DNA from 3 places in the Shewanella piezotolerans WP3 genome. Region 2 is predicted to be linked to each of the others. Evidence: predicted binding sites of a transcription regulator. Region 2 holds the regulator's gene; each other region holds the start of a gene.
What was found. The regulator sigma-54, encoded in region 2, starts transcription at its own class of promoters, with help from an activator protein. The targets are predictions, from matches to a motif close to GTTGGCACGNNNNTNGNNT.
Positions count from the first base shown of each region.

Region 1: nirB (nitrite reductase large subunit NirB) is a predicted target of sigma-54. The motif match lies at 5,219-5,237, and genes of this name have one in related genera.
Region 3: SWP_RS02430 (TorF family putative porin) is a predicted target of sigma-54. The motif match lies at 1,590-1,608, and genes of this name have one in related genera.

Region 1 is NC_011566.1:3,061,905-3,068,769, reverse strand. Features, by position in the region: gene SWP_RS13145 (nitrate reductase) at 1-2,441, shown strand, start outside; gene cobA (uroporphyrinogen-III C-methyltransferase) at 2,543-3,355, shown strand; gene SWP_RS13135 (Glycosyl transferase, family 3) at 3,348-4,529, shown strand; gene SWP_RS13130 (ANTAR domain-containing response regulator) at 4,520-5,092, shown strand; gene nirB (nitrite reductase large subunit NirB) at 5,383-6,865, shown strand, end outside.
Region 2 is NC_011566.1:680,304-687,168, reverse strand. Features, by position in the region: gene SWP_RS03025 (calcium/sodium antiporter) at 1-374, shown strand, start outside; gene SWP_RS03020 (KpsF/GutQ family sugar-phosphate isomerase) at 421-1,398, shown strand; gene kdsC (3-deoxy-manno-octulosonate-8-phosphatase KdsC) at 1,400-1,951, shown strand; gene lptC (LPS export ABC transporter periplasmic protein LptC) at 1,948-2,505, shown strand; gene lptA (lipopolysaccharide transport periplasmic protein LptA) at 2,570-3,118, shown strand; gene lptB (LPS export ABC transporter ATP-binding protein) at 3,115-3,846, shown strand; gene SWP_RS02995 (RNA polymerase factor sigma-54) at 3,983-5,494, shown strand; gene hpf (ribosome hibernation promoting factor) at 5,525-5,812, shown strand; gene ptsN (PTS IIA-like nitrogen regulatory protein PtsN) at 5,815-6,258, shown strand; gene rapZ (RNase adapter RapZ) at 6,826-6,865, shown strand, end outside.
Region 3 is NC_011566.1:549,756-556,620, reverse strand. Features, by position in the region: gene SWP_RS02440 (response regulator) at 18-815, shown strand; gene SWP_RS02435 (HU family DNA-binding protein) at 953-1,225, shown strand; gene SWP_RS02430 (TorF family putative porin) at 1,654-2,349, shown strand; gene SWP_RS02420 (hypothetical protein) at 3,412-3,591, shown strand; gene SWP_RS02415 (alanine/glycine:cation symporter family protein) at 3,679-5,049, opposite strand; partial or broken gene arsJ (organoarsenical effux MFS transporter ArsJ) at 5,460-6,685, opposite strand; gene SWP_RS02405 (ArsJ-associated glyceraldehyde-3-phosphate dehydrogenase) at 6,788-6,865, opposite strand, start outside.

The DNA of each region.
Region 1 (6,865 bases), 2.4 Mb from region 2:
CATTTTACCTGTCAGGTCAACTGCTCACCGAAGATTATTATGTTGCCAATAAACTAGCAAAAGGCTTTCTCGGAACCGCTAATGTAGATACTAATTCGAGATTATGTATGTCATCTGCGGTAAGCGCGCATATACGCGCTTTCGGTGAGGACGTCGTGCCAGGTTGTTATGAGGATCTGCAACTTGCAGAGGTTGTGGTATTAGTCGGTGCTAATACAGCTTGGACACATCCGATTCTATTTAAGAAAATAATGGCAGCTAGGGCTGAACATGGCACTCAACTGGTGGTTATCGACCCACGTGTGACTGCCACTGCATCTCAAGCCGATCTGCATTTACAGCTTACACCAGGCTCTGATCTGCACTTGTTCAACGGTCTACTTAGTGCTATTGCAAGTAATCATAAAACTAACTGTCAATATATAGAGCACTGTACGGAAGGGTTCGAACAAGCATTAAGAACGGCGCAACAAAACAGCCTAACAGTTGCGGATGTTGCAGAGCATACAGGTCTTGAGGTTGATAAAATCACAGAGTTTTACTCCTTGTACCTGCAAAATAAAAGAGTGGTTACCGCCAGCAGCCAAGGCGTTAATCAGTCATTATTAGGCACTAATACGAGTAACGCGATTATCAATTGCCATTTGGCGCTAGGGGATATTGGCCAAGCTGGTTGTGGGCCGTTATCACTAACAGGGCAACCAAATGCTATGGGCGGGCGTGAAGTCGGTGGGCTGGCAACTCAACTAGCCTGTCACCTTGGGTTTTCTGATGAGGAGCGTCAACTCATCGCTCAGTATTGGCGTACTGATAAATTACCAAAATCAAAAGGCCAAACAGCAACGGAAATGTTTGCTGCGATGGCGAGCGGAAAGATAAAAGCTGTGTGGATCCTAGGGACGAATCCGGTGGTTTCTTTGCCTGATACACAATTAGTCAAGAAGGCACTGTCTGAGTGTGACTTTGTCGTGGTATCAGATATCACCGCAGACACCGATACTGCACAGTACGCTGATATTTTGTTGCCGGCACAGGGTTGGTCAGAAAAATCAGGCACTGTCACCAATAGTGAACGAACCATAAGTCGACAACGGCGCTTTGCGCAGCCCCAAGGTGATTCAAAGGCCGATTGGTGGGCGTTGTGTGAAGTAGCCAAAGCGCTTGGATTTGACTCGGAATTTGACTTTAAAAACAGCGCCGAAATTTTCAAGGAATATGCTCAGCTAAGCGCAAGTGTAAAACAGCACTTTCCACAGAAACAGTTCTCAATTGCAGGACTTGCAAATCTGACACCGAGTCAATATCAGCATTTGGTGCCGACTCAATGGCCGATAGATGATATTGACGCGATGGGGCAAAAAAACAAACGGCTGTTTGATGATGGAGTATTTGCAACCCCAACGGGTAAGGCACAATTTGTCGAAACGCCATTCACATCGGCTATAGCACCACACACCTTTGATGATGGCTCTCTAAACGTTGAAAAAGTGCGTTTGAACAGTGGTCGTACTCGGGACCAGTGGCATACGATGACGAAGACAGGACATATTGCCAAGCTGGCTGCTGCAGATTATCAGCCGGAGCTTAGGCTAAATGTGTCAACATCGATTAAGAATAGACTTGTTGAGGGCGAATTCGCTGGGTTTGTCTGTGATAACTTAACCGCCCCTTTGATTGCCAGAGTTGTAATCGATCAATCAATACAGAGTAATAGTGCTTTTTTATCTATGCATTGGTCGTCACAATTTAGCAAAAGTGGTGGCGTAAATAGTGTTATTTCAGTAGCTGTAGACCCCCACTCAAAGCAACCAGGGTTTAAGAATCAATGGGTACAAATTAAGCCTATAAAAGTTGTTGAGCAGGGGATTGAGTGGGGACAACCTTTAGTCGATTCAAAGCGACTGTATTGGGATGTTAAACAGCAGCTTCAAGGTGGGTTTTGCCGTCACATCGCTGCAGATGAAGGGTTTAGTCAGCCTCTTTTAGAGCTTGATACAACACAATGCTCATCATCAGCCAGCGCCAATAGTCATGTTATGCAGTGGAAACATCAAAACAAGCTAGTGACATGCTTCGTCAACAAAGGGCGTCTTAAAACGCTAGTTATCGCAGCTACTGAGCAATTAGATGTTGATAGCGATGCTATTCAGGTACTGATAAACCAATTGTTTAATGCCGACTCAATAAAAAAATTACATCAAATACTGCGTGCAGGTCGCAGCCAAATAGTGTGTGCCTGTACGGGGGTCACCCAGTGTGACATTGAATCGCAGATGAATATGGAACTCTCGATGGGGGTCGACAATGCTGCATCATTGATTGAAAAAATACAACAGACACTAAAGTGCAGTGCGGTCTGCGGCAGTTGCTTAAATCAAGTTAAAGATATTGCTGACGCTGTGATTGTACAAAAGCAGAGACCAAACAGGGAGGTTGCTTAATGATGCTGAATTCCAAAAATAAACCATTGAAATTGGAGAATAATCTAGCTCAACCACGTTTGAGTAATGGCCTGTTTTCAGTGTTTAATGAAAGAATTTCCATGCCGAATTCGGTTGATTTTGATGAAAACCGGATTGCGATAGTTGGAGCAGGCTGCGGTGATATTGATCTACTGACTATTAAAGCGGCACGAGCCATTATCGGTGCGCAGGCAATCGTCTATGACAATTTGGTGAGTAGAGATATTTTACAGTTAGCGGCTGATGATTGCGAATTGCATTATATGGGGAAACGCTATGAGGAGCCTAGTGCGACTCAGGAGCAGATAAACCTAAAACTACTTCAGTTGAGCCAACAAGGTAAGGGGGTTATTCGCCTTAAAGGTGGTGATCCAAATGTATTTGGCCGTGGCGCTGAGGAGGCTCTGTTCCTCGCTCAACATGGTATCAAAAGTGAGTTTATCGCTGGTGTCACGGCCGCTTTAGGCTGCGCGGCAAGCGCTGGGGTCCCTTTGACACACAGAAAAGTTTCTCGCTCGGTGACTTTTGTGACCGGACATCATTGTGATGACTCTGCTATCGAATGGGGCGGTTTATTGGCATCAAAAAGTACACTTGTGTTTTATATGGGAAAAGAGAGAGCAGCAGATATCGCACATGGTTTATTAAAAGCAGGTGCCAAGTTATCGTTGCCGGTAGCTTTTATCTCTAATGGTGGCCGCACCGATCAGCAGGTAATCACGACAACGATTAGAGATATGGTTGATGTGGCTGGTGCGATAAAGGTTGAAGGTCCAACATTGTTGATTGTCGGTGAGGTGGTCGCTATAGGCCAGGAACTTGCTAACTGTATGAGTGGACTTGACCTTGGTCAAATGACTAGCAACTTACCACTTGAGCGTGCATATGGATAATCACGTCACCGAAGGTCGATTAGTGAATATTACTCAACCTTATGAGTATAAACAGCTAGTCAGAACCCTTGCTCGCGGAAAGAAGGGCTCTCGTTCGTTAAATTTTCTCGAAAGCTACCAACTCATTCGTGGTTTTTACGACAATTATGGCAACGTGACTCAGCTAAGTGTGGCGCTAATGTTGATGCGAGTTAAGGGGGAGAGTGCTGAAGAGATTGCTGGCGCTGCTATTGCGTTAAAAACAACAATAGATAGTAGCTGGCAGCAGCTTGATGTCGATATCGATTGGCCCTGCTATGGCGCTAAACGCGATCAATTACCGTACCTACTGCTTAGTGCCAAGCTACTCGCACTGCATGGATATCGGATTTTATTGCATGGGGATGACAAGGCGTTACCTCATCGACAACATATTGCAAAATTCGTCGAAGTACTCGGAATTAGTACTGTTTCATCTGCGGCGGAAGCTAATGTTGCGTTAAGCTCTGCTGGGATCTGCTATGTCAATGCTGACACGTTGTCAGGACTGGTGAACTCATTTAGCAACATACATCAAGAGCTTGGTCTAAGAAGTCTGTTTCAAAGTGCTATTCGCTGTATCAATCCGTCAAATGCAGCAGTTAGTCTTAGAAGCTATTTTCACGCGGGGTTAGATGATATTCACTTTAATGTGGCTCGCTTAATGGCCGAAAATGAGCCGGAGCTGCATCACTCTAACGTTGCCATATTTAAGGGGTATCAAGGCGAGTGTGAATTGAGCCCTAGGATCTCAACAGCAATTAACATTTTTAGTCTAAGTGGCCAGCGTCAAATAGCTTTGCCTACACAGCTTGATGGCTTAGTTGGTCGTAAAGCAACTGCGTCAGAGCTGTCTCCTCAATGGCTATCATTACTTTGGCATAAACTTTCGTTGTCTGTTAACAACCATAGCGATGATGCTCTTGATTCAGCTGAAGCTCACAGAGCACAGGCAGCAGTGATGACTAATGTGATGGTTGTTCTGATGTTACTGGACTCCAATATTCAAATTGATGTGGCTAAGAGAATAGCTAAGACACTTTGGCAACAGCGACACCAGAGTGATTCAATAAATGGTGTTACTGAGCTAAAGACACATGGTCGTAGTAAATCAGGGGCTGACCCCATTGGCTCAGGAGGTAAAGCATGCGCTTAGTAAGTCTGGTTGAGGTAAAAGAAAATCGCGGGCTGAATGAAGCTGCCAAGAGTCATGATTTTGACTTAGTTAGCTTTAAATCAATATCTGAATTCGAACGTTTCGAACTTAACAATGCCACAGATATCGTGCTTATGGTCGTTGACACTATCACTGCTTTGCATTTGCAGTTTGTTGAAAGGCTGATGATATTTGCACCTGTACCGTTAATTATCACAGCGACAAGTATTGAACCGTCGCAATTATCAACCTTGTTGCATTGTGGTCGGGTTACTTTTGTACCACAACAATTTGATTACTCTCGCCTTTCAAAAGTAAGGGAACTGGCGCAAGTCCGTTTTAAAACGGCTAACCGTTTGCATACTAAATTAGCGAAACTTGAATGCCGAATCGAGGACGAAAAACGGATTCAACTGGCTAAGCGTGATTTACAGCAATCGGGATTATCGGAGCAACAGGCCCATAAGGTTATTCAGAAGCTTGCTATGGATGAAGGCGTTAGTTTGCCTGACAGTGCCGCCGTAATTGGAAAAATTTCGCAAGGTTCTTATGCACATAAATAATCAGTTGCTAACCATATTGGTGCAAACGATACCACTGGGAACGTAAAGAAAAGTAACTTTTAACGTAAATTTATCTAATAGATAAATAAAATCAATGTATTGCAGGTTTATTGATTGGCGGTGAATACTGGCACAGTCTTCGCTACTTTTATGAGTAACTAAGCAGCGGTTTTTGTCCGTTATTAATCGCTTTAAACAATTTGAATTTCTGGCAAAGGCGCCATCTCCCATCGGGAGATTGGCGCCTTTTTGTTTGAAATAAATAGTATAAGACACAAAAGGGGCAAAGTATGAGAGTAGATAAACCCAAATTAGTCATAGTGGGAAATGGCATGGTTGGCCATCATTTTGTGGAGCAATTATGTGAGCAACAGCTTAATCGACATTATGACGTTACGGTTTTTGGTGCAGAGAGTTTGCCTGCATACGATAGGGTTCAACTGTCAAAGTATTTTGAATCAAGTAGTGCCGATAGCCTTATGTTAGCAACTCAGGCTGACTATGCCGCCCAAGGTGTTGTGCTACACCTAGGGCAACAGGTCAACAATATTGACCAGCATAAGAAACAACTCACCGTGAATGGCGAGACAGTCTTATATGACACGCTTGTATTGGCGACAGGCTCTTTTCCTTTCGTACCACCGATAAAGGGTAATGACCGCCGTGATTGTTTAGTTTATCGCACTATTGATGACCTAGAAGCTATTGAGCAAGCCGCAACTACGGCCAAGTCTGGTGTCGTTATTGGTGGTGGATTACTGGGACTAGAGGCTGCCAATGCACTGAGTGCTTTAGGGCTTGATACTCATGTGGTTGAGTTTGCGCCGCAGTTGATGTCAGTGCAATTGAATGACAGAGGTGGTGAGCTATTAAAGCAAAAAATTGAAGCGTTAGGGCTTGGAGTGCATTTGAGCAAAGCAACACAAGAGATAGTTGATGGTGAGCGAGCGCAGCATCGACTTAATTTCAGTGATGGCAGTTGGTTAGAAACGGATATGATTGTATTTTCCGCAGGGATCCGTCCTCAAGATGCATTAGCTAGAGCGAGCGACATAAGTATTGGTGAACGCGGCGGTATAGTCATAGATGACTGTTGCCGTACATCAGCCAAGGATGTTTACGCCATTGGAGAGTGTGCCCTATGGCAACAACAGATCTTCGGCTTAGTGGCACCAGGCTATCAAATGGCCAAAGTCGCAGTGTCTCAAATAGCTAAGCATCTACTTGATAATTCGATAGTCTCGCCGACTACTGAGGCGTTAAGGTTCACCGGTGCAGACATGAGCACTAAGCTAAAACTGCTTGGGGTCGATGTGGCATCTATTGGGGCAAGCCGTGGTTTTGATAACGCGCAGTATGTTGAACTCAGTGATGTACAAGCAGGCGTTTATAAAAAACTGTGGCTTGATGAAACTGGAGAATACCTGCGGGGGGCTGTACTGGTGGGAAATGTTGACGAATATCCCAACCTGCTTAGCCAATACTTATCGGGAGACGCGTTAGAGGAGCCTGCCGTCACATTGCTAATGGCTGATGATTCTGCGCCACTAGCACTAAAGGACAACGCTATTGTTTGTTCATGCCATCAAGTAACAAAAGCTGATATCGTTGAACAAGTTGTTGCCGGAAATCACCAACTAGCTGAGATTAAAAGTTGTACCAAAGCGGCATCTGGTTGCGGAGGCTGCGCTGCTGTTGTGCAGCAGATCATTGATGAAACTATGCAGGCACAAGGACTAGAAACGGAGTCAGGGATCTGCTGCCACTTTGACT
Region 2 (6,865 bases):
TCGGGATTGCCAAGGCATATCACCTTTCAGATCTCGTTATCGGACTCACCATCATTGCAGTAGGCACAAGCTTACCAGAGCTGGCAGCTTGTGTAGCCGGCGTTCTGAAAAAAGAAGATGACTTAGCCATCGGTAATATTGTTGGCTCAAACTTATTTAACATTTTAGCGGTACTTGCACTCCCCGGCCTCATTGCACCTGGCGAAGTCGATGCAGCGGCAAGTACACGAGATTTCTACATGGTACTTGCAACGAGCAGTGCACTTGCAATACTGATCTTATTGACCGGACGCGCACGGCAATTAAAACCGTGGCACGGCATCGTACTACTGATTACATTTGTTGCATACCAAGCGTTACTTTTCCTATCTTGAATATGAATGCAGCAACTAAAGCAGTAAATAAAAGAGAGACCAAGAAATGGTAAATGAACAGCAGTTACGCCAATGGGGCACCAAAGTGATTGATATCGAGAAACAAGCCCTCGATAACCTTCACCAGTATGTTGATTCGAGCGAATTTGCCCAAGCTTGCCAACTTATATTGCAATGTACAGGTAAAGTCATCGTGATGGGCATGGGTAAATCAGGCCACATTGGTAACAAGATATCAGCGACATTAGCCAGTACCGGAACCCCTGCATTCTTTGTCCACCCGGGTGAAGCGAGCCATGGGGATTTAGGCGTTTTAAGCGAAAACGATATCGTACTTGCTATCTCAAACTCCGGTGAGTCAAGTGAAATACTAACCTTAATGCCCGTCATTAAGCGTATGGGACTGCCGATGATATCGGTCACGGGCAAACCTGATTCAAACATGGCAAAACTCGCTCAACTGCACCTTTGTATTGAAGTGCCAGAAGAAGCATGCCCACTTGGGCTAGCACCGACCTCAAGTACGACAGCTACTTTGGTTATGGGTGATGCACTCGCCGTAGCTTTACTGCAAGCGCGTGGCTTTACTAAAGATGATTTTGCGCTTTCTCATCCAGGTGGAAGCTTAGGCCGTAAGCTATTATTAAAAGTCAGTGATGTGATGCACAGCGGTAATGAACTGCCTTTAGTAAAGCATGATATTTGCATTACCGACGCGCTTTATGAGATCTCTAAAAAAGGCTTGGGCATGACGGCTATTGTAGATGCTGCAAACACCTTAGTCGGGATTTTTACCGATGGAGATCTGCGCCGGGTAATTGATGCTGAGGTCAACTTACGCACCACTTCTATTGCTGATGTCATGAGTAAAGGTTGCGTCACGATTACCGACAATGTACTCGCAGCAGAAGCGCTGAAAGTGATGGAAGAGAAAAATATTAACGGCCTTATCGTCATCAATTCAAAGCAACAACCTGTCGGCGCATTGAATATGCTCGATATGGTTAAAGCAGGAGTGATTTAACATGTCTAAACAAGGATTTTACGGACCAATCAGTGATGACGTTTGGCAAGCTGCCAGCAAGATCAAACTCCTGATCTGTGATGTCGACGGGGTATTTTCAGACGGCTTGGTTTACATGAGCAATGCCGGAGAAGAGCTTAAAACATTTCATACCCGCGATGGCTACGGTGTGCGCTCAGTCCTATCTAGTGATATCAATGTGGCAATTATTACCGGTCGCAAATCACAAATAGTAGAAGACAGAATGACGGCGCTTGGTGTCACTCACATTTACCAAGGTGTGGATAATAAACTCGCCCCTTACAATGAACTACTCGCCCTGTATGGTGTAACTCCTGATGAAGTCGCCTATATCGGCGATGATATGGTCGATCTTCCTGTCATGAAGGAAGTGGGTCTATCTGTATGTGTAGCTGATGGCCATCCATACGTTAAGCAGCATGCGCTTATGACCACCCATATTAAAGGCGGTCACGGTGCACTGCGCGAGCTAACAGATCTACTGCTGCTTAGCCAAGATAAGTTTGAGTCAGCTCATGGGATGAGCATATGAATCGCGTCACACTCGCGATAATCGCTTTATTTGGCACTGCACTCATCCTCTATTGGCAGGTTCAGTCTAAAAAAAGTGATCAAACGTTAGACGTCGATGCAAGCGAACAACCCAATTACATCATCGATGATCTGCGCAGCACAGAGTACAATGAAGCAGGTTTTGTCAATAGCAAGGTCACAGCCAAGCATATGGAACACTATGAAGATGCTAGCATGACTTACTTTACTGAGCCTGTTTACTTGATCTATCCCGATGATGGTCAAGCACAATGGCGCCTAAGAGCAACCAAAGGCAGCCATAACAATTTAACCGGTAAGGTCTCATTGCAAAACAATGTTATTATCGATTCAATTAGCCCTGAAGAGCCGATCCAAACATTATCTACATCCTATTTAGAACTCGATTTAGATACTATGATAATGACCTCTGATGAAATTATTCACGTCACTGGCAATGAATTTGTTATTCAAGGCACAGGTCTTTATGCTGACCTCAATGCTCAAAGTGTAAAGTTGATCAGCGAAGTCGAAGGGATCTACGATGCTAAATAAGCTGTTCAAAAAAACCAATATACTCACTCGTGCAATCACACTAAAGGCCGAGTAGAAGGAAGTTATGAAATATAATCAATCCATACTTGCAGGTCTATTGTGTCTGCTCAGCATTAGCAGCTATGCCGCTGTCGATGACCTTAAACAAGAGGTCAAAATTGCCGCTGCAAGCCAAGAAGCCGATATCAAAAACAATCAGGTTATCTTTTTTGGCCCAGTAGAGGTGACTCAAGGCTCAATTAAAATGAACGCTGATGAGTTACGTGTTTTCTCTAAAGAAGCGAACTCTGGAAAAACACTGGTTGCCACAGGCAATCCAGCAACCTATACCCAAATAATGGAAGATGGCCGCCCCGCAACAGCAAGTGCTAAAGAGATCCGTTACGAACTCGCGACCAGAACCTTAACTCTTTTAGGTGATGCGACACTCGAGCAAGAGGGTAGCCAGGTCACAGGTAATCGCATTAAGTACAATATAGGTTTACAGCAACTTATTGCTGAAAGCACCGGCGAAGGCAATGACAGAGTAATCACCATCATTCAACCAGAAGCCTACCAAGAAGAGACTCCTGAAACCCCAGCTGAACCGATAGAAAAGCAGGAGCAGCAATGATCCAAAAAACGCTTATGGCACGCAACCTAGCTAAGAGTTATAAAAACCGTGCAGTTGTTCAAGATGTGAGTTTAACGGTAAAAACCGGGCAGATCGTTGGCTTACTCGGCCCAAATGGGGCAGGAAAAACCACAACTTTCTATATGGTTGTCGGTTTAGTGCAGAGTGACAAAGGGCAAATATTTATTGATGAGGACGATCTAACCTTAGATCCTATGCATCTTCGCGCACGAAAAGGTATAGGTTACTTACCGCAAGAAGCAAGTATTTTTAGAAAGCTTTCAGTCCGCGACAACATCATGGCAGTGCTACAGACTCGCAGCGATATTGACAATGAGCAGCGTGAGGCGCAACTAGAGAGCCTGCTTGAAGAGTTTCATATCACTCACATACGTGACAGCCAAGGCATGGCACTTTCAGGTGGTGAACGCCGTCGAGTTGAAATTGCACGAGCGCTAGCTGCCAACCCAAAATTTATATTGCTTGATGAACCCTTTGCAGGTGTAGATCCAATTTCGGTCATCGACATTAAAAAAATCATTGAGCAGCTAAAAAGCCGCGGCTTAGGTGTGCTAATTACTGATCACAATGTTCGTGAAACATTAGACGTTTGTGAGCATGCATATATCGTAAGTCACGGAAATCTCATTGCTGAGGGTACGCCTGCTGAAATCTTAGACAACCAGCAGGTTAGAGCAGTGTACTTAGGTGAACAATTCAGGCTATAGTTAATCAACAACATGAGCGTTTAAAGCGCGGCACTAGTTAAGTATACTAATATAATCATAGTGTTGGCCCTTTATGCTCTCTTCGCCAAATTAACGAGCTTCAACGTTTAATTACAGTGTAGGGAATAGCGGTAAGATGAAAGCGTCACTTCAGCTCAAAATGGGTCAGCAGCTAACCATGACTCCACAGTTACAGCAGGCAATCCGCTTACTGCAACTGTCCTCTTTAGAGCTGCAGCAAGAGATCCAGCAAGCATTAGAGTCAAATCCCCTACTAGAATTAGATGAAGAGCAATCTGACAGTGAACCTGTCAGCAATGAAGATCGCACCACCAGCGAATCCGATAGCTATTCAGAATCCGATAGTGACAACGATTACAGCGCCAGCGCCGAAGTTGATCCCCAGCAAGATAGCGCTGCAGTAGAAACCTCTGATGCATTAACCCAAGATTCAATGCCAGATGATCTGCCGATGGATACCACTTGGGACGAAGTCTATACCGTTTCTTCAAATGCAAGCTCTGGCGGTATGCGCGATGACGATATGCCATTCCAAGGTGAAACCAGCGAAGGCTTATATGAGCACCTTGAGTGGCAAAAGAACTTAACACCATTTTCCGATAACGATCTTGCTATCGCCACCGCCATTATTGATGCTATTGATGAACGTGGTTACCTCACTCAAAACTGCGAAGATATTCTTGAGGCAATGGGCGACCCTGAAATTGAGGTTGATGAAGTCGAAGCCGTACTCAAGCGCGTGCAGCATTTTGACCCCATTGGCGTTGCCGCTCGCGACTTAAGCGAGTGTCTATTGATCCAACTGGCCCAATATGCCGCTACCACACCGCATATTGACCATGCCCGCCTACTCATCAAAGACTACTTAGATTTGATTGCAGGACGCGACTTTAGACAGTTAATGCGTAAAACTAAGCTTAAAGAAGATGAACTACGTGAAGCCATTAGCCTGATCCAAACTCTCAACCCAAGACCAGGGTTAGCAGTCACTCGCAGCAAAGATGAATACGTTATTCCCGATGTATCAGTGGCCAAAAAGAAAGGTCGCTGGGTGGTTGAGCTAAACCCAGATTACATGCCTAAAATTAATGTTAATCAGCACTATGCTTCAATGGCTCGCAGCACTAAAAGCCAAGCCGATGGCCAGTTCATCCGTGGTCATTTGCAGGAAGCTAAGTGGTTTATTAAAAGTTTAGAAAGCCGTAATGAAACTTTACTAAAGGTCAGTAACTGCATTGTAAAATTCCAGCAAGGCTTCTTTGAGTATGGCGATGAAGCCATGAAACCAATGGTTTTGAATGATATCGCAGAAGCCGTTGAGATGCATGAATCCACCATATCAAGGGTTACCACTCAAAAGTATATGCATACCCCCAGAGGTATTTTCGAATTAAAGTATTTCTTCTCTAGTCATGTCGGAACCGACGACGGTGGAGAGTGCTCATCAACAGCTATTAGAGCGTTTATTAAGAAGTTAGTCGCAGCTGAAAACCAAAAGAAACCATTAAGCGATAGCAAAATGGCGCAACTTTTGGCAGAACAAGGGATAAAAGTTGCTCGTCGTACTATCGCGAAATATCGTGAAGCAATGCTGATCCCGCCCTCAAACCAACGTAAGAGTTTATAACTCAAAATTAGGCACTTGGAGGAATTTTCTATGCAAATTAACCTTACTGGACATCACATCGAAATCACCGCATCATTGCGTGGCTATGTAGAAGAAAAGTTTACAAAGCTTGAACGTCATTTCGATCAGATCAATAATGTCCACGTCATTTTGAATGTAGAAAAAATGCAGCAGATTGCCGAAGCCAGAATTCACCTTAAAAAAGGTGAAGTTTTTGCTACTTCGGAACATGCGGACATGTACGCCGCAATCGACTCCCTGATCGATAAATTAGATCGTCAGGTTATTAAACACAAAGAGAAGCTGACCAAACATTAACGATGGAACTATGTACCATCCTGCAGCCGGAGTGCACCACCTGTGCCACTCCGGGCAGTAAGAAAAAAGTACTGGAACTAATCAGCGACATTGCCGCTGTCCAGTACCCTACTCTATCTTCACAAGAGATATTCGAGAGCCTTTTGGCACGCGAAAAAATGGGTAGCACAGGTATAGGCAACGGTATCGCAATCCCGCATGGGCGATTGACCAATATTGACCATCCATTGGGCATATTAATCAAATGCGAAACACCGATCTCTTTTGACTCGATAGATAAACAGCCGGTCGATATATTGTTTGCACTTTTGGTTCCAGCAGAGCAATGTGAGCAACACTTAGCCACCTTGTCTTCAATGGCTGAAAAGCTTAACGATAAAGCTATCGTTAAGCAGTTGAGAAAAAGCACCAGTGAATCAGAGCTGTACGATTTGATCACTCAATAGCTAATGACTCAGGTCCTTAAGTAACCTTATGTAATACAAATAGGTTATTTAAAGACCTTAGTATTTATGACAGCAATATTATTTATTATCTCCTTCTTGCCTAAGCTCTTGCTTTCACCAATAAAAAAGTTAATCTATACCCTTGTACATCTTGTAAACATATATAATACCAATCTGTATAAAGATTTGATCGCTCAGCGAGAGTTTAGCGGCTTGAGGTTAGGTCATTAAATGCTCCTGCATTAAAGACCTCCACCGTATCTGAGCTCCAAGGGTGGTGGGAATACCTTAAGCATGTCAGGAACATGCTTGGCCATGTGGTTTGCAATGAATGAAGAGCATAGTGAGAATAGGTTCAAGTTCATTAACGCAGCATCAGAACCGCTATGACTCGCCTGTAAGGAGTGTTTTGACTTGCGACTTCTGCATTGAGTAAACTCATAAGGGAATAACCATTATGTCATTTATTCGCCTTGAACTAGTTCGTAATAAACACTCTGAGTAGATCAACTTCTTATACTGATTGGTATAAAACACTCACTCTAACTTCTATCAGGTAGTCAAAAGATGAAACTCGTTCTTGTCTCTGGTCGTTCAGGCTCTGGTA
Region 3 (6,865 bases), 130 kb from region 2:
AAGTGGTAAAGCTATATATGAGCGATTTACAACCGAGTGAACTGTCAATTCTGCTGGTTGAGCCTTCAGATACTCAGCGAAAGATAATTGCAAACCGGTTAGAGCAAGAGGGCGTCAAACAGATCCAAACAGCAACTAACCTTCAGCAGGCCCTCAGTATCATTAAACGCCATCAGCCTGATCTGATTACCAGTGCAATGCATTTTGAGGACGGTACAGCCCTAGAGCTACTCAAACAACTCAAATCAACAGAGCAATTTAGTGACATTCAGTTCATGCTAGTCTCTAGCGAATACCGCCGGGAGCAATTAGAAAGCTATCGACAATCAGGTGTTGTGGCCATTCTGCCAAAGCCATTTACTTCAAGTCATCTTGGCAAAGCACTAAATGCAACAATTGACCTACTTAGCCACGATGAATTAGATCTGACTCATTTCGATGTACAAGATCTACGAGTACTGGTGGTCGATGATAGTAAAATGGCAAGAAATGTCATTAAGCGCACAATCACCAACCTTGGTTTACGTATGATTACCGAAGCCCAAGATGGCCAAGAAGCGATTGAGATCATGCAACAGCAGATGTTTGATCTGGTGATCACCGATTATAATATGCCCAGTGTTGACGGTTTAGCACTGACACAATTTATTCGCAACGATAGCGAACAATCTCATATTCCTATTCTGATGGTGTCATCAGAAGCCAATGACACCCACTTAAGTAACGTGTCACAAGCAGGTGTTAATGCACTATGTGACAAACCGTTTGAGCCTCAAGTGGTCAAACAAATCCTGTTTCAACTGCTCGAAGAGTAGAAAAATTGAGAAATCGTTCCTATTTTTGACTTTAAAGGCTATTTCATAGGCTTAAAGCGCTTTTCAAATGCAAAAGCTTGTGGCATGTTAGATAGCGCTACTAACAAATAAATCTACGGAAAGAAGAGACGATTCAAATGAATAAGACTGAACTTGTTGCAAAAATGGCTGAATCTGCGGAATTAACGAAAGCTGAAGCCGCACGTGCATTAAAATCTTTTGAAGAAACTGTTGCAGAAGCGATGAAAAATGGAGAGAAAATCTCTATTGTTGGTTTTGGCTCTTTTGAAACTTCAGAGCGTGCAGCTCGCACAGGTCGTAACCCACAGACTGGTAAAGAGATCCAGATCCCAGCGGCTACAGTACCTAAGTTTAAAGCGGGTAAAACGCTTAAAGATAGCGTTAACTAATCACAATCTCTGTGATTAATATAAAACCTCCTCTAAGGAGGTTTTTTTATGCCCTTTGCCTGCAACAATTCTTAATATATGACGAATGCTCTATCTTGTTCCGTACAGAATTTGCTATTGCCGTCTTCTTTGGCCTTCAGATAGAGGAGAGACCAGGCCAATGAAGGCCTACTGACAGCGATTAACCGCAAATTCGCCTTGCCTTCTGCACTTAATATTCCCACAGTATGAACAGAGACTAATACAGTTAATAGAACTGCTGTAATATTGCACTAAACCAGTGCCCTCTGCCCTAGATTGATTCAATTCTACTTACAGACATAGTAGCTGCATAATTAAACAGCTGTTTTATAACATGAAAATTTCTGGCTTGGTCTTTGCTTTATCCTCCACGACAATGACAAAAATGATTATTCTAGGGGAAGAGAATGAACAAGCTATTAATAGGTACAGCTGTTATTACCACAACTGCATTGCTGAGTGTTTCAGCACATGCTGCCGTTGAAGCCAATATTGGTGCAACATCTAACTATTTGTGGCGCGGTATAACTCAAACAGATGATGCTGTTGCAGTTCAAGGTGGAATTGATTATAGCCATGATGTGGGCTTCTACGCAGGAACATGGGCATCCAATGTCGATTTTGGTAATGAGACAAGCTACGAGATTGACTTCTATGCTGGGGTTTGCAGGCAGCGTAGGGACGAGTTTGGTTACGATATCAGTTATCTCTACTACGCCTACCCTGATGCTGATGACAGTGTTGATTTTGGCGAAGTGACGCTAGCTGCCAGCTGGAAATGGATTGAAGTCAGCTACGCCCATGTTGTGAATGCGGGTGACGATGTCACAGGCGACCCTACACTCGATGAGAAAGATATGGGATACCTACAAACAACCTTAACTTTCCCTCTATCTGATACTCTTTCAATTGCCGCTCATTACGGTTATTCAACAGGAGATGTGGTTAGCGCTTGGTACGGTACAGACAACTATGCCGACTACTCACTGTCTCTCAGTAAAGATACCGACTTTGGCACCGTCTCTTTTATGGTGAGCGACACAGATCTTGAAGAAGATGATGCCAAAGTGCTGCTCGGTTACAGCTATAGCTTTGACCTCTAGCAACTAAGTTTTACATTAGAAATAGCTCCACTCAGAGTGTTTTTGGCGAGCTGGTTCAACAGCCATGCATGATTTAATTCCAATTTAATACAATCAGAAGCAAGTAGCCAAAAACACTCCCTATGGTCGAACTTTAGTGGGTCCGATGCAGCATTAATACCAATTGCATTAAAAGTTTGACCATTCAGCGGCAATTCAAAACGCTGTAGGCACGTAGTGGGATTTGAGCTAATAGTTATTCTCGGCTCTGGCATCCTGCTTCGCTCTCGATAATTGCTCCTGCATTATTCTACCTTCGACCATCCTTGGTCTCGTACCTCCTAAATCTGACCGCCAAGGAGGGCCGGAATGTCTTATTTTGTATGGAACAAAATAAACCATTTAGTCGTATACCCAAACCCCATAGCGAAGCATACAGCGTTTGCCAATTTGTTTAACCTCAGCCGCACTACGTGAGCCCCTCAGCCTTTCCATTTCTGCTTTGCATTGGCTTAAAAGAGAATAACCATTTCTTTACCAATGCGCTTTGAATTGAAAAGACTGAGGGGTTCTGAACTGCTCAAATACTTAATGCAATTGGTATAACAATGCTTGAACGCAAAATCACTACGCTTGTAAGCAACATGTTCAAGTATGTTCCTGACACGCTAACTACATCCCCTCCCAGTAGGTCAAATACAGAAGGGACAAAAGCAAAGATGAGCGAAGATAGATACTCTCGCTGATCGCGAAAGGGGATATACTGAGCGATATACCCCATCAAAAAGCGCTTATATCAACACTAAAACAGCGCCGTTTAACGTTATTTAATTTCATGTTCACTAGCGTTTGCTAGAACTTTAAACCATCGAATCAATGAAACTGTAATTTTGTTACACAGATCGCATATTTTTATTTAATTGCCTGCTAAATTCCTTCTTAAGCGCTCACTAATGTGGCAGTGAACAATGCCAATGCGAGCACGAGAAAATCTGTTATTAACCTATAAGTATCAATAACATTCTTACGATTCGGCAATACAAAATGCCAAGAGAATGGATACTTCTTAAAGAGGAATTCGTGATGGCTCAGATACTAGATTTTGTGCCCAACGATGCAGAAATTGAAGCGTTAACAGCCCCTAAAAACAAAAAGGCTGCTGATGATCTAGCGCACAAGAAAGATGTCAAAAAACGCTTAGAAGCCTACTTGGAAAGAACCCAGCTAAAACAAGCAATGGGCGATGACGAGTTCTGGGCTTAATACCAAAGATATAAACGCAACAAAAAAGCTCCTGAAAAACATCCAGGAGCTTTATGAAACAAGTCTATTGTAGGCTTATATTACAAACTACGACTCAGCAGCTTCCGTTTCACGCTTCTTAAGAAAGTACTCTCTTGTCAACGCAAACACGACAGGGCTTAGTAATGCCAATGCGATTAAGTTTGGTATCGCCATCATTGCGTTTAACGTATCTGCAAGTAGCCAGATAAACTCTAATGAGCTGACTGCACCTAAAGGCACCACGATCACCCAAAGGATCCTAAACGGCTTAATCGCTTTAACACCAAACAGGAACTGTACACACTTCTCACAATAGAAACTCCAGCCCAAAATAGTGGTAAATGCGAAAACTGACAAAGCAATTGCGACCACATAGTTACCTAACGGGAATGCATGGGAAAAAGCAAACGAAGTGAGTGCTGCGCCGTTCTCACCTGATGTCCATGCCCCTGACACTATAATCGCCAAACCTGTAATGGTACAAACGATCAAAGTATCAATGAAGGTACCTAACATAGCGACTAAACCCTGAGCCACAGGATTGTTCGTTTGAGCTGCAGCGTGTGCAATCGGCGCACTACCAAGGCCCGCCTCGTTGGAAAACACACCACGAGCCACACCAAAGCGAATTGCCGCCCATACCGCAGCACCAGCAAAGCCACCTTGCGCAGCGACAGGATTAAATGCACTGTGAATAATCAATTCAATTGCCGCTGGAATTTCTGCAGCATAAACCACCAATACCGCAATACCTGCTGCGATATAAAAAATGGTCATAATAGGTACAAGCTTACCGGCAACATCAGCAATACGCTTAATGCCCCCCATTAATACAGCACCTACTAAGACCATTAATATCAAACCAGTCACCCAAGTAGGTACGCCAAAGTTACTGCTTAATGCATCAGCCACTGAATTAGCCTGTACAGTATTACCAATACCGAAACCTGCTAGAGAACCAAATAGTGCAAACGCTGTACCTAACCAAGCCCACTTTGAACCTAGACCATTCTTGATGTAGTACATTGGGCCACCCACGTGGTTACCATTGTCATCAACTTCACGGTATTTAACCGCTAATACCGCTTCGGCAAACTTGGTGGCCATGCCGACTAATGCCGTACACCACATCCAAAATAGCGCCCCTGGTCCGCCAATAAAAATGGCAGTTGCAACGCCTGCAATATTACCAGTACCAATGGTGGCTGATAATGACGTCATTAGCGCGTTAAACGGGCTAATCTCACCTTTCATTTTTTTGTCTTTATCAGGAATACGGCCTGACCAAAGCAGTTTAAAGCCAGTGCCCAGTTTTAAGATTGGCATTAGGCGTAAACCAAAAGTGAGGAATAACCCCACCCCTAAGATCATGACGAGCATAGGAGTACCCCATACTACGCCGTTGATCATGCCAACAAATTCAGTAATAGCTTCCATTCAAACCTCGTTGATACAGATTATTTGTAGTTATTTTTATCGTTTTATTTTTATGTAATACCAATTGTATTAAGTATTTGGCCAGTTCAGAGCCCCTCACATAGTGCAGGGGTCAATATACGCTCTAGACTTCGCTATGGGATTTGGATATAGAATAACTATTAGCTCAGATCCCACTGCTTGCCTACAGCATTTTGAATTGCCGCTGAAAGGTCAAACTTTTAATACAATTGGTATAAGGCTTTTTGATCTTCCCCATAACAAGAGCAAGATCAAAAGTTCCTAATGTAACGTGACTTAAGTCAACGAAATACATCGAACAAACAGAGTACAACGAAATGTTCACCTTTGAAAAGGCCACATGAGAGAAAGGCGCTTGAAGATTATGATACTAGCGCCCGATGACGCTATTAGATGTTAGTGATTGATGACTTTCTTGGTAACTTAAAAGAGATAAGCCAAGTCAGTAATAAGAAGGCTGTAGAAATAGCTAAACACGCCCCAAGCCCAGCAACTTGATATACCCAGCCAGACAATATAGTGCCAATAAGCCTACCCATAGCGTTCGCCATATAGTAAAAGCCAATGTCGAGCGAGACACCATCATCCCCTGCGTAGCTGACAATCAAATAGCTATGCAATGAAGAGTTGATGGCAAATACTGCACCGAAGACAACAAGCCAACAATTAGGGCCACTTGGGGAGCAACCCAAGTGCTATAGATTGCCAGAGTTAATACCGCGGTCACCAGCGCCAGTAACCCAGCCCAGATAGTTGCGACTCTGCCGTCAGGCACTGATTTTCTAGTCGTTAGTGATGGCGCGATAGATTGCACCATCCCATAAGCAATCACCCACAGTGCGAGAAAAGCGCCGACACTGCTGTGCTCCCAATTTAGTTGGCTAGCAAGAAACACTGGCAGTGCAATTACGAACCAAACATCTCTGGCTGCAAATAAAAATAACCTCGCAGCAGAGAGAATGTTGACCTTGTCACTCTTAGAAAAGATTTGAGTGAATTTGGGTTTAGACTTAGCTTTACCTAAATCAGCTTTCAAATTCACTAGACTCCACAGCCAAACCACTAGCAAAGCAGCAGCCATAATCGCTATTGCACCAGTAAAGCCTGCCGCTGTGAGCAACACTCCACCAAGAAAGAAGCCTGCACCTTTTAAAGCATTTTTCGAGCCTGTTAGCATGGCTACCCAACGATAAAGTTTATCTTCGGCATCTTTGGGTACCAGAGTCTTTATCGCACTTTTGGCACTCATTTTGTTGAGATCTTTAGCTATCCCAGAAAGAGCCTGTGCAGCCATCACCCAAGGTACGGTCAACATAGCGGTTGGTAGCAATAACATAGACAGTGCGGCAATTTGCAGCCCCAAGCCAATATTCATGGTGCGATTTAGCCCAAGCCTTGCCCCTAGCCAACCACCGACTAGGTTGGTGATAACGCCGAAAATCTCATAGAACAGAAACAGCATTGCAATGGCAAGAGGTGTATAACCTAGGTCATAGAAGTGCAACACCACCAACATACGCAGCGCACCGTCGGTGAGTGTAAAGGCCCAGTAGTTAGCAGTAACTAACAAGTACTGCCGAACACTTTCAGGTAAAGCACGATATTTTTCTAACACGTTTATCAACCTAAGTTTTTTCAAAAACCACAGTAATCACTGACCAATAGAAATCAAGCAGCTCAGCAATATACAGACAGCCCCTACTCTTTGGCGGCCAGGCTATTCCTGATCTTGTTGACCGACCATAATCGCTAGCTCTGCGGTGCGATTAGCGTAACCCCACTCATTGTCGTACCA